DNA from 2 places in the Paenibacillus sp. OAS669 genome. Region 1 is predicted to be linked to the other one. Evidence: riboswitches for the same ligand, from Rfam matches in the RefSeq annotation. Region 1 holds a riboswitch; the other holds the start of a gene.
What was found. A riboswitch is a leader RNA that binds a small molecule or an ion and turns the genes downstream of it on or off. The one in region 1 is predicted to bind FMN.
Positions count from the first base shown of each region.

Region 1 (6,279 bases):
AAGAAAAAGCCATCACAGGTTGCGCAGGTGCTGACACCGCGGCCGACATTATCTCTCTCGCCCGGAATGCCCAAATATTTGGCGGAAGCCCCGGTCGATACGATAACCGACTCGGCTTGAATTTCCCCCATGCCTTCCACCCAAAGGGTAAACGGACGTTTGGAGAAATCGACTTTGTTCACCCAGCCGGTTTTGAATTGAGCGCCAAATCGTTCCGCCTGCTTACGCATATTCGCCATCAATTCCGGTCCCATGATTCCTTCAGGAAATCCCGGGAAGTTCTCGACCTCTGTCGTCGTCGTTAATTGACCGCCTGGCTCCGGTCCTTCAATCACCAAAGGGTTCAGATTGGCTCTTGCCAAATAGATTGCAGAAGTTAATCCCCCTGGGCCTGTTCCAATTATCACTGTTTTGTACATAAAGAGCGCCTCCTTAAGCTGTTCTTTGTTTATATTTAAACTATGTCTAAAATTGATTTGGTAAATGTATCTTAACACTCTGCTGAGCAAGTTTCATGAAGATCTGATGAAGACACTATGAATATTTCATGAAGAGATTTCCAGAAGGATTCCAGATCCATTTTCATAAAAAAAAGGTGAGCATTAGACTTGCGTAAAAAATAAAAAACCGTACCTTGTAAGATACGGTTGAAGTATTCCTGTTAAGATCGTTCTCTCGCCAGCTTCGGCTGCACCGGCACGTTGGATTCCAGTCCATCCTGCTGCCGGGACAGCTGAAACAGCATGAACCAGATGAGCACGAAGCCTGCGATTTGTGCCATTGTAATGGCTTGATGAAAGACGAGCCAGTTGACAAAAACGCCGATAGCCGGGAAAAACAGCTCTGCCAATGTCGCAAAAGAGGCCTTCGTATTGGATAACCCCCGATAATACAGCAGTAAGCTGAACAAACCGGGCAAGAAGGCTTGCAGCACCAGGTTAATCGATACTCCCGCCCAATCGCCGGCCTGAGTCGGGAAGTGCCATGCTTCTCCGCCTAACCAGGTGGTGAAGAACAGCAGCGGCAGCGCAAGAATGAACCGAAGCGCAGTTACTGATTCGAATGGCAGCTTATCCAGCAGAAGCCGTCCCATGACGGTCGAACCGCCCCATAATGCAGCCGCTCCTATAGATAGCAGGCCTCCTACGACCCCAAATTCCGATAGTCCATTGAACGGAAACGATACACCGAAGGTTAGCAGATAGGTTCCCACAAGAGCCATCACAATAAAGATGGAGAACTTCGCGGGCAATTTCTCCTTCAAGATCCATCTAGCCATCAGAATTGCGAATAACGGCTGAAGCTTCTGCAGCAGCAGGACACCGTTCAGGTTGCCATGAGCAAAAGCGGAGGTAAACATGATCGTTGCAATGGCGGAACCGCCCCAAGAGATAAATATAAGCGCGACAATGTGCTTGAGTGTCAAGCCATGGATTTTGCTTCGATATATCCATAACACCGGTACGGAATATAAAAGCAGGATGAGATGCTCCATTAATACGATTTGCGATGATGTGAAAAATTTCAGAAGCAATATTCGAAACAAGGGGTCTACTCCCCATAAAGCGGCTCCTAGCGCTACGAGCCATACCCCGCTCCGGCTGCCAGGCTTAGAACGTTCCGGACTTTCCGGTGATGCTGTCAATGTGTGTTCCATCCCCATAACCTCCTGTTATTATAAAAGGAAGCTTCGAAAGAAAGACAGCCCCGTTATCAGCAATGTGACAACGGGGCGTACTTAAACAGGCATGGATCTGGAAAAATTTTCATACGAAAATAAACGTACCAGAAATACACGCTTGTTCTGACCTTCTCCCATCCGGACTGTACCGTCGGCTTTGGAATTTCACCAAATCAGTCGTTAATTGCCAATTTAAGCAGATTAACGAGTCGCGGGCTGCAGGCAATAATTTTGCCTTTCACCGCCGGTTGGGAATTTCACCCTACCCCGAAGATCGACCAATATTCTATTTTTTCCATTCCTCATATGTCTTATGGTGCTTCATTAATCAACACGGTTCAGGCAAAAGAGGCTTTGTATTACAAATTGGGTCGATACGAACTTCCTTAAACGAATTATATAGCAACTATATAAATAAAAGCAATACCCTAATAAAGATTGCCGTGTCCTTTGTCCTCCTAGCTGAACTCATCCCTCAGAGCCTATCGCTCGATGCCCCGGAATAATCAAGAGCACCGATGCAGATTCTAAGAAAGCAGGAGCAATAATGAAAACGGAGGAAGCTATGGACAACAATCGACAAGACGACCTGATTGAAAAAGAAATCGAAGCCACCGACACGGGATCAGTTCCGGAAGGCGTGAAGCCCTACGTCGACATCATTGGAGATGAGAAGATGGATGCGTTCGGTAATCCGGCATCCAATTTTGAGCAATAACAAGGAGGACTCTTTCGTTGGATAAAGAGCAAGCAAGAAAACAAGTGCGGGCCATCTCTGATGCTACCGATGTGTTGAATACCCCGGAAGAGCTTGAAGCCTACAACCAGCTTATCGAGGAATCGGAGAGGACTACGCCTGAAACCTGTAGAGCCAGTCTCGACGGCAACTGATAACCTTCAAAACCGCCTATAATTAGGTGGTTTTATTTATTGGGTACGCCTCCACGCATTTGCGGCAAATGCACACTTGGCCCCTCAACGCTGCCGTGATTTGGTCCCGCAAGGCTTGAGGAACCTTGGTATGAAAACACCAGCAATCGCCGCTGCCGACGCTGCATTCATTCACACCGCCGCATAAAGGGCATCTCTTTCCGTTATGAAGATCGCTGCTCATCCCCATCCCCCTCGTATCGGAAATTTGAGTAACCTTCTGATTCCCTTTGATATCACTACATATTACAAATAGGAATGAAGGTTGATTCCATATAAAAAAATTTACGCTGACGACGGTAATATACCGAAGCCAGCGTAGTCTCGCTTAATGAGTTATTTGATTTCATCCACCGGAAAAGGCTATTTAGTCTGTACTTTCAAATCCGGCGTCAACGTGATATTGCTCTTTGGCTTCTCAATTTTACCGCTTTCTTTCAAGTATTTCTCAACCAGCATATCCGCAGGGACTCCTCTGACCTCCATCCAGCTAATGTAAACATCACCGAAGGTTTTTTCAAAATAGTCCGATGTAAGAGAGTTATTGAATTCAGCAAATAGTTTATGTACATTCGAAAGCTTTCCCTGCAATTTCTTTCCGTTAGAGTCGGTCCACTGGATGATTTGATCAGGATCAAAATCTCGGGCATCTTCAATCTGAACCTGGATAGAAATGATAGTACCTCTACTATTGTTTTTAAAATAAATTCTGGCTATATCTTCATACTCATGTCCTTTTAAAATTTCCCAGCCCGCCATATCACCTTCTGCTGGAACTGCATAAAGACCGCTTCCCGTTGCAGTGTCGACAGGCTGAGGTTCAGGAGCATTAGTTTCTGCAGGAGGCTCCGGCTCGGTAACATTAGTTTCTGCAGGAAGCTCTGAGGAGTCCCCTTCCTTTCTTTGCCCTATGTATGCAGTTGAAGTTACTTCATCGAATGCCACCGGCATATCGAGTGACTCAGCCACAGCTCTCATAGCAACATAGGTAGTACCATTATATAAAATGTTGTTTTGTGCAATTTCTTTGCCATGAACCTTTACCTTAACGGTATTTAAATCTACCGCTATCTTATCATTTTTCTTGGGCATGATCGGATCATGGCTTGGAGTCGCGGGCTTCATGACATCCCATGAAGCTATATCTGAGTTCCCGGGAGAAAATTCGCCTGCACCTATTTGTCCAATATAGGCTGTTTTCGTTTTATCATAATAGTTGGCGGCAATGCCCAGCATGGCAGCTACATCTCGTATAGGAATATACGTAGTCCCCTGATAAAGAATATTATTGCTGTTCACGGTTTCCCCGTTGACCTTGACGGTGATTTGATTAAAGCCAACATCGATCTGTTGTGATTGCTGGGCATAAACCGCGCTTTGTGACGAAATGAGCAGAATGGCGCCAAATGCCAGGACTTTTAATCTACTTTTCAATTCACACACTCCTCTAATAGGATAGATTTCCTATTATTATATCAGCAGAGGATGTATTTGTAACCAATATTTTCTATTTAAGTCTTTTATACTAGACTTGCCGACTCTTCTGATTCTCCGAAAGTCTATTTCCCCACTGCACGCCCGCTATACTTTCTCTGAACCCGAAGCAGACGCAGATAAAAGCCCGACGCGGCGAAGGTAAGTCCTATGGTAATCCCCAGCCAAAAGCCATACGGTCCCCAATCCGTATATGCAGCCAGTACATAGCCGGTCGGCATACCGATGACCCAATACGCAACCAATGCGATAATAAAGGGGAAGGTTACATCCTTGTAGCCGCGGAGCACCCCCTGCAGCGAAGCTTGAGCCGCATCGGACAGCTGGTAGACGATAGCGAAAAGAAGGAACTGCTTGGTCAGCTGCACCACCTCCGGATTATCGGTATAAAAGTATGCGATTTGTTCGCGGAACACGTACAAAAAGATGGAGCTGACCGCCAAAATGCCGATGGCCATTAGCACCCCGAAACGGCTGTACTGCTTTGCGTCCTTGTATCTCCCGCTCCCCACCTCATAAGCAATAATAATCGTCAAAGACATGGAGATGCTTAACGGAATCATGAACAAGAGGGTCGTAAAGCTAATGGCAGCCTGGTGAGCTGCGATGGTAACTGTATTAAACATCATGCCCATCAGCAGTGTAACGACGGAAAAGATGCTCGCTTCAAAAAATACGGAAAGCCCCATCGGAACGCCGATCTTGAGCTGCTCCTTCCATGCTTTCCAGGAGGGTGCGAACCATTCTGCAAATAACCGGTACCTTCTCATCGCCTCTACTTTGAACGTCATCCAGATGCTGATGAAGAAAATGAGCCAATATGTGATGGCTGTCGCATAACCCGCCCCGATTCCCCCCAGCTTGGGAAAGCCCCAGTTTCCGAAGATCAGCAAGTAATTGATAAGCACATTCACCGGCACAGCGATCAGCATGATGGACATCGAAATTCTCGTTAAGCCATGCGCATCAAAAAAGTATCGGAGCACGCTCGAAAGGAATAACGGAATAATCCCGATCGACAGCCCTATCAAATAGTGCTTGGCAATGTGATGAACGGCCGGCTCCAAATTCATGCCGGTCAAGATCGGATTCAGAACAAACCCGCCTGCAATGACAATCACTACAGCCAGCAACAGCGATAAATATAGCGCTTGGGTTACGGTCTTCGAGATTTGCCGCAGCTCCCCCTTGCCATATAGCTGGGCGACCATAGGGGACACCGCAAGCAGAATGCCGTTCAAGCCCACGGATACGGGCATCCACAGGCTTGCTCCTATAGCCACGCCTGCAAGATCATGGGTGCCTGCTCTGCCTGACATCATCGTATCGAATAAAGTCATCAGATTCAGGCTGATTTGCGTCATCAGAATCGGACCCAGAATCGAAAAAAACTGAATGATTTTCCCCTTATATGTAGATTCATGCTGCATATAACCCCTTCTCCTTTCCAAACACAAAAAAAGAAGAGCGTTGGCCTACGCCCTTCTTCAGCATCCCATTGTACCTAATCTTAGCTTTTACGTCAAACCGTTAACGAATGCAAGTTAGGATTTATATTTGCGCCAATCCATTCCGCTGTTCTCCAGCAGGTAGCCAAAGTCGCTCTCAAGCCGCTTCTGCTCCGCTTTACGCGATTCCTCCGCCTCTTTGCGGTTTTTCTCCCGCTGTTCAGCTTCTTTGGCTCTCATATCGTCAGCCTGCGACTTCAATTTATTCACTATCTCCGGATTCAGCAAATCCTTCAATGTTGCCGGTTTATCGCTTGCTTCCGGCTTAGCCGCAGCAGGCTGTCTTTTTTTGACCATGTCCTCACCTCTTGCCTGTTTATGCATCATCAGATAATAGGATAACTTCGTTTAAAGGTATGGTACTCCCAAGCTCTTCGAATGTCAAACCCGAAACCGGTATCCCGCCCCCCATACCGTTTCAATGTATTGAGGGTTATTGGTGTCCATTTCTATCTTCTCCCGCAGCTTGCGGATATGGACGGTCACCGTCTGAGTATCTCCGAGGGAATCTACACCCCAGATCCTTTCGAACAGATGGTCCTTGCTGAAAACCCGGTTCGGATGCTTGGCAAGAAAATAAAGCAGGTCAAATTCTTTATTCGTCAGCGAGATTTCCTGTTCATTCAGAAATACCCGGCGCGCTTCATTATCGATCTCCAATCCGCG
Region 1 covers NZ_JADBDR010000002.1:534,335-540,613, reverse strand. The annotation lists gene trxB (thioredoxin-disulfide reductase) at 1-419, opposite strand, end outside; gene GGC63_RS07655 (DMT family transporter) at 662-1,657, opposite strand; FMN riboswitch at 1,804-1,960, opposite strand; gene GGC63_RS07650 (hypothetical protein) at 2,229-2,399, shown strand; gene GGC63_RS07645 (hypothetical protein) at 2,417-2,572, shown strand; gene GGC63_RS07640 (cysteine-rich CWC family protein) at 2,595-2,795, opposite strand; gene GGC63_RS07635 (stalk domain-containing protein) at 2,975-4,045, opposite strand; gene GGC63_RS07630 (MATE family efflux transporter) at 4,171-5,535, opposite strand; gene GGC63_RS07625 (YqkE family protein) at 5,650-5,910, opposite strand; gene GGC63_RS07620 (response regulator transcription factor) at 5,995-6,279, opposite strand, start outside.

Region 2 (6,279 bases), on a different contig from region 1:
CCCCCGCTTTGCGGGTTTCTTTGGCATTTGAACAAAAAGTGATTTGTGAACGAGGCTTGGTTATAGTACAATAGGACACATTGAAGAATAAAGGAGTGTACATAGAATGGCAAAACAAGCTCATATTACTATGGCAAACGGTAACCAAATCGTTATCGATTTGTTTGACAAAGATGCGCCTAATACGGTCGCTAACTTTGAAAAATTGGCGAACGAAGGATTTTACAACGGTTTGGTGTTCCACCGCGTTATTCCTGGCTTCGTAGCGCAAGGCGGATGCCCTCATGGCACCGGCACAGGCGGCCCTGGGTACAAAATCAACTGCGAAATCAACCCTAACAAGCATGAACGCGGTACGCTCGCTATGGCGCATGCCGGACGCAATACCGGCGGCAGCCAGTTCTATATTTGCTACCAGCCGCAGCCGCATCTGGACGGACAGCATACCGTATTCGGAAAAGTGGTTTCCGGTATGGAGCATGTTGACGAATTCCAGGGAAGAGACCGTATGGAATCCGTAAAGGTAGTCGAAGTATAATCCCTTGACAGGAAATGAAGGCCGAAAGCTCTCTTTTACAGGGCTTTCGGTCTTTTTTCGTACATTTTTCGTGCACTCCAGCCCAATTTCTTTTCATTCCCAGTTCATTTTCAGCTTTTTTTCATGGTATTGTTTAATAGACAACTCAGATTACTAGAATGAAAGTAGGTTATCACGTGGATAGCAATCAAGGCTTATCCCTGCAACAAACCCGCACTTCGACAGGGAAGAATGCCCGCAAGAAGCGAAGGAACCGCAAAATCGCTTATACGCTGATGGTGTTGATATTCTTAGCTCTTGCGGCGCTGATATGGTTCTACGGGACGGCTTCCGGCTCTACGCTCCGCTACATGATGGCCGATACGCTGATAACGACGCAGCATAGGCATTGGGCCAAGTATTTGATCGGCGAAGACGAGCTGAACCGGAGGGTTGCGGACTACGAGAAGAAATTCGACGAGATGGCACAGATCAAGGACCAGCACAATATTGATCTGGAGAATAAAGCGAACAAGAATGTGGAAGTAGAAGATATAGAGGGGAAAAATTATAAAGGGCATATTTTATATGTTCATGACCCCAAGATGATCCGCGTAGTCACGACAAGCATAGTAGGACAAGGCGAGCAAATATTGAACATGGTTCAGCGGACGAAGGCGATAGCCGGCGTGAACGGCGGGGCCTTTGACGACCCGAACTGGGACGGCAACGGCTTCAAGCCTGCGGGAATTGTTATGTCCGGAGGGAAGCTCCTGTACAGCGATGTGGGCATGGAGGACCCTGTCAATGTCGTAGGGATTGACAAGAACGGTCTCATGGTGGCAGGACGCTATAAACCATCCGAGCTGCTCAGCATGGGGGTAAGGGATGCGGTGACCTTCCAGCCCAAATTTATCGTCAACGGAAAAGGGCTGATTAAGAATCAGGCAGACGGCTGGGGAATCGCCCCAAGAAGCTGTATGGCCCAGAAGCAGGACGGAACCATTATGTTCGTCGTTATTGACGGTCGCCAGCCGGGCTACTCCATCGGCGCAACGCTATATGACGTCCAGAACATTTTGCTCGACAGAGGAGCGGTAACGGCGGCTAACCTCGACGGAGGCTCATCCTCTGTGCTCGTTAAAGACAATCAGGTCGTCAATAAGCCTTCCAGCAGCTACGGAATGAGATATTTGCCAACGGCCTTCCTGGTATTCAGCAAACCGGATCAGGTTGCAGTCAAAAATATCTGGGAAAACATCGATATGGATCACTTTAACTCATCCTATAAGCCGTTTAATCCCTAATTCCGATGGGAATACCCATGCTCTCATCGAGTAATGTCTTGCAATTTTTGTTTCAGGGTGTTATGATTTCTGACAAACGTCGGTTATCATCGGCGCTTGAAGATTCATAAGAATTTCCTTCGGGGCGGGGTGCAATTCCCCACCGGCGGTGATGTATTGCAGCTGACTGCAATACTTAGTCCGTGACCCGCGCAGTGGCTTCATGCCGCCGCTCGGCTGACTCGGTGCAACTCCGAGACCGACAGTATAGTCTGGATGGGAGAAGGAAAAATGCAAACGGCGAACTATCGTCGCGGCAGTTAATGAAACAGGGGAAAGTCATTTTCACAACTTAGGAAATGCTTCTTTCCGCATGGCAGATTTAAGAAAAATCTGTCGGTTCGTTAACTTTATTTAGCTGTGTCGCAGATAGCTTTAGTTGTGCGTTTTTTACGTATGCCTATCAAAGTCAGGCCCCTTTTCTCGTGGAGGAAAGAGGGCCTTTTCTGTATGTCCGCAAAGGAAATAGCATGCCAGAGACAATGAAAGGAGATGCAGCGGTGGAGCTGATCAACGACGAGTTCTACATGAAGCTGGCTATCCAGCTTGCCGAAGGGGCTTCAGGCCAAACGGGAATCAATCCCGCAGTAGGCTGCGTACTGGTTAAGGACGGACGCATCATCGGAATGGGATCGCACCTAAAGCACGGAACTCCCCATGCCGAAATTCATGCTCTGCAAATGGCCGGCTCTGAGGCGGAGGGGGCAACGGCCTATGTGACGCTTGAACCATGCAGCCATTACGGCAAGACTCCTCCCTGCAGCGATCGGCTCATCAAGGAGAAGGTGAAGCGTGTCGTCGTTGGATGCACCGATCCGAACCCGCTTGTCGCAGGAAGCGGCGTAGAACGGCTGAGACGGCACGGGATTGATGTTACGGTAGGCTTGCTGCAAGAACGCGCCCTGTCGTTAAACGAAGCGTTCAACAAGTATATCGTGACGAAGATGCCGTTCGTTACGTTGAAGACGGCAAGCACGCTGGACGGCAAGATTGCATCACGGACAGGGGACAGCAAGTGGATAACGAGCCCCGAATCGAGGTCGTTCGTCCATACGCTGAGACATCGCAATCAAGCCATCATGGTGGGTGTTGGAACGGTGTTGAACGATGATCCTTTGCTGACGACCCGACTGGATGTTCCTGCGCTGAACCCCACTCGTATAATCGTCGATTCGAAGCTCAAGATTTCCCTGGATGCCCATGTCGTCAAGGATCGGTCTGCCGAGACGCTGGTCTTGACAACGAGAGATGCCGATACAGCCAAGCGAAGGGCACTGGAAGCGGCCGGGGTGACGGTTCTTGAATGCGGAGAAGGCCCTAAGGTTGATTTGCCAAAAGCGATGGAGCTGTTGGGCGAGAGAGAAATTGCATCGATCCTGCTCGAAGGCGGGGGACAGCTGAACGGCTCCATGCTGGAGGAGCACTTGATTGATAAGGTGCTGCTGTTCTATGCCCCCAAAATTATAGGCGGAGGTGCCGACGCGCCGTCCAATTTTGACTTTGCCGGCTTCGAGAAGATGGAGAACGCAATTCAGCTGGAACGTATTCAGGTTCAACAGTTTGGCGAGGATGTATGTATATCCGGCTATCCGAAATACGGATGAGAGGTGAATGTGGCGGATGTTTACGGGCATCATTGAAGAAATAGGCTCCATGAGAAGAATAACCAGGCAAGGACAAGCAATGATTCTGACCATAGGTGCCAGGAAAATCCTGGAGGATGTGCATTTGGGCGACAGCATTGCTGTGAACGGCGTTTGTTTAACGGTCGTTCAGTATGACGAATCGTCGATTACGGTGGATGTCATGCCTGAGACCTTCCGGCGTACGTCGCTCCACAAGCTGCATGTCGGGGATCCTGTCAATCTGGAAAGGGCGATGCTTGCGGGAGGGCGCTTTGGCGGCCATATCGTTCAGGGCCATGTGGATTCAACGGGTCTCATAACGAACAGATATCAGGAAGAGAACGCCGTTGTGTTTCAGATCGAGCCTTCGGAGCTTTCCATATTGAAGTATATGATTCCGCACGGCTCCATTACGATTGATGGCATCAGCCTGACACTAGTGCAGGTAACGGAGCAGAGCTTTACGGTGTCCATTATCCCTCACACGCTGGCTCAGACGATTCTTCAGCATAAGAAAGCTGGAGATGAAGTGAATCTTGAAGCGGATGTTCTGGGCAAATATATGGAAAAGCTGATGAATCACCGGATGCCGGGGAGCGGTGAAACGGCTCGCAAAAAGGGAACGCTGACGGAAGCGTTTCTGGCGGAGAACGGTTTTATCTAAACGATCAAGAAAGGCGGGAGTGAGCATGGATACATCGTTTCAATTCCATACGATTGAAGAAGCCATATCGGATTTGATGCTTGGAAAAATCATTATCGTTGTCGATGATGAAGATAGAGAGAACGAGGGAGATTTTATCGCTCTGGCCGAAAAAGCGACCCCGGAGATCATCAATTTCATGATCAAGGAAGGCCGAGGTCTCGTATGCGCCCCTATTACCGAGGAACGGGCCCGGGAGCTGGAGCTGCCCCCGATGGTAACGAGAAATACGGAATACCATGGCACGGCCTTTACGGTTTCGGTAGACCACGTCGATACGACGACAGGCATTTCCGCATCGGAGCGCTCTATGACGGTGAAGTCGCTGATCGATCCTGACACGAACCCTCAGAGCTTCCGTCGTCCGGGGCATATATTCCCTCTTATTGCCAAAAAGGGCGGAGTGCTTCGCCGGGCGGGACATACGGAGGCAGCCGTTGATCTGGCTCGTCTGTGCGGTTCCTACCCTGCCGCTGTCATTTGCGAAATCATTAAAGAGGATGGGGAAATGGCCCGCGTTCCCGAGCTGATGGAATTCAGCCGCAAGCATGATATGAAAATCATCACCATTCAGGATTTGATTCAATACCGCAACCACAAGGAGAAGCTGGTCAAACGGGAGGTGGCGGCCAAGCTTCCGACAGATTACGGCTTGTTCACGGCTATAGCGTACTCCAATGCTGTGGACCAAAAAGAGCATGTAGCCTTGGTCAAAGGCGAGATTGACAGCTCCGTGCCTACGCTGGTCCGCGTTCACTCGGAATGCTTGACCGGAGACGTATTCCATTCGCATCGGTGCGACTGCGGTCCACAGCTGGATGCGGCGCTGAAGCAAATTGACGAAGCGGGGTCGGGCGTGCTGCTGTATATGAGGCAGGAAGGCCGCGGCATCGGTCTGATCAATAAGCTTAAAGCGTACGTCCTTCAGGAACAGGGTCTGGACACGGTCGATGCGAATTTGCAGCTGGGCTTTCCGGCGGATCTGAGGGACTATGGAATCGGCGCTCAAATATTGAAGGATTTGGGCATCTCACAAATACGGCTGCTGACGAACAATCCACGCAAGATCAAAGGTCTTGAAGGATACGGCTTAACGGTTGTGGAACGCGTCCCGATCCAAATGAAAGAAAATGAGTCCAATACGAACTATTTGCACACGAAGCAGGAGAAGCTAGGTCACATGCTGCGGTTCTGACCTTTGTCGAAACCTACACATTTTTTTATAAAATAACGACTACAGCGGAAGGATGTTGTAAAAACATGGCGAAAATATACGAAGGACATTTAATTTCTAAAGGATTAAAATACGGTATTGTTGTTGGACGGTTTAATGAATTTATTACAAGCAAGCTGCTTGGCGGTGCGCTGGATGCCTTGAAGCGTCACGGTGCAGCGGATGAAGAAGTTGAAATTGCGTGGGTACCGGGGGCCTTCGAAATCGCGTTGATCGCTCAAAAAATGGCCGAAAGCGGCAAATATGACGCCGTAATTACCCTGGGAGCAGTAATCCGCGGCTCCACTCCTCACTTTGACTATGTGTGCAATGAAGTCGCTAAAGGAGTTGCGGCGATCAGCCTTAAAACAGGTGTTCCGACCATCTTTGGCGTATTGACTACGGATTCCATTGAGCAGGCTGTGGAGCGTGCGGGAACCAAAGCCGGCAATAAGGGATGGGAAGCGGCTACCACCGCTATTGAGATGGCGAATTTGACCAAACAGCTTTCCTGAACTACAATGATGTATTAGGGCGATTTGCAGACGATGTCATATTTGCGCGAAATTTATCGCCCGAGATACTAGCGAAGTCGATTTTTCTGACGAAAAATCTTAGCGTATGCTTACGAAGCTGATTTTTCTAAAGAAAAATCTTAGGGGGAAATTCTACTTGGAAAAGGTTACATACAAGCTGGATACGTTTGAAGGCCCCCTCGATTTATTGTTGCATTTAATAGATAAATCAGAAATAGATATCTACAACATCCCGATCAAAGAGATTACGGATCAATACATGGAATACTTGGATGCTATGCAGGAGCTGGAGCTGGAAGTCACCAGCGAGTTTCTGGTGATGGCCGCGACGCTCTTGTC
Region 2 covers NZ_JADBDR010000015.1:94,310-100,588, reverse strand. The annotation lists gene GGC63_RS26720 (peptidylprolyl isomerase) at 107-538, shown strand; gene GGC63_RS26715 (phosphodiester glycosidase family protein) at 715-1,824, shown strand; FMN riboswitch at 1,936-2,095, shown strand; gene ribD (bifunctional diaminohydroxyphosphoribosylaminopyrimidine deaminase/5-amino-6-(5-phosphoribosylamino)uracil reductase RibD) at 2,334-3,467, shown strand; gene ribE (riboflavin synthase) at 3,484-4,152, shown strand; gene GGC63_RS26700 (bifunctional 3,4-dihydroxy-2-butanone-4-phosphate synthase/GTP cyclohydrolase II) at 4,178-5,386, shown strand; gene ribE (6,7-dimethyl-8-ribityllumazine synthase) at 5,452-5,919, shown strand; gene GGC63_RS26690 (segregation and condensation protein A) at 6,077-6,279, shown strand, end outside.
Region 2: another riboswitch for FMN. It lies ahead of ribD (bifunctional diaminohydroxyphosphoribosylaminopyrimidine deaminase/5-amino-6-(5-phosphoribosylamino)uracil reductase RibD); the one in region 1 lies ahead of GGC63_RS07655 (DMT family transporter).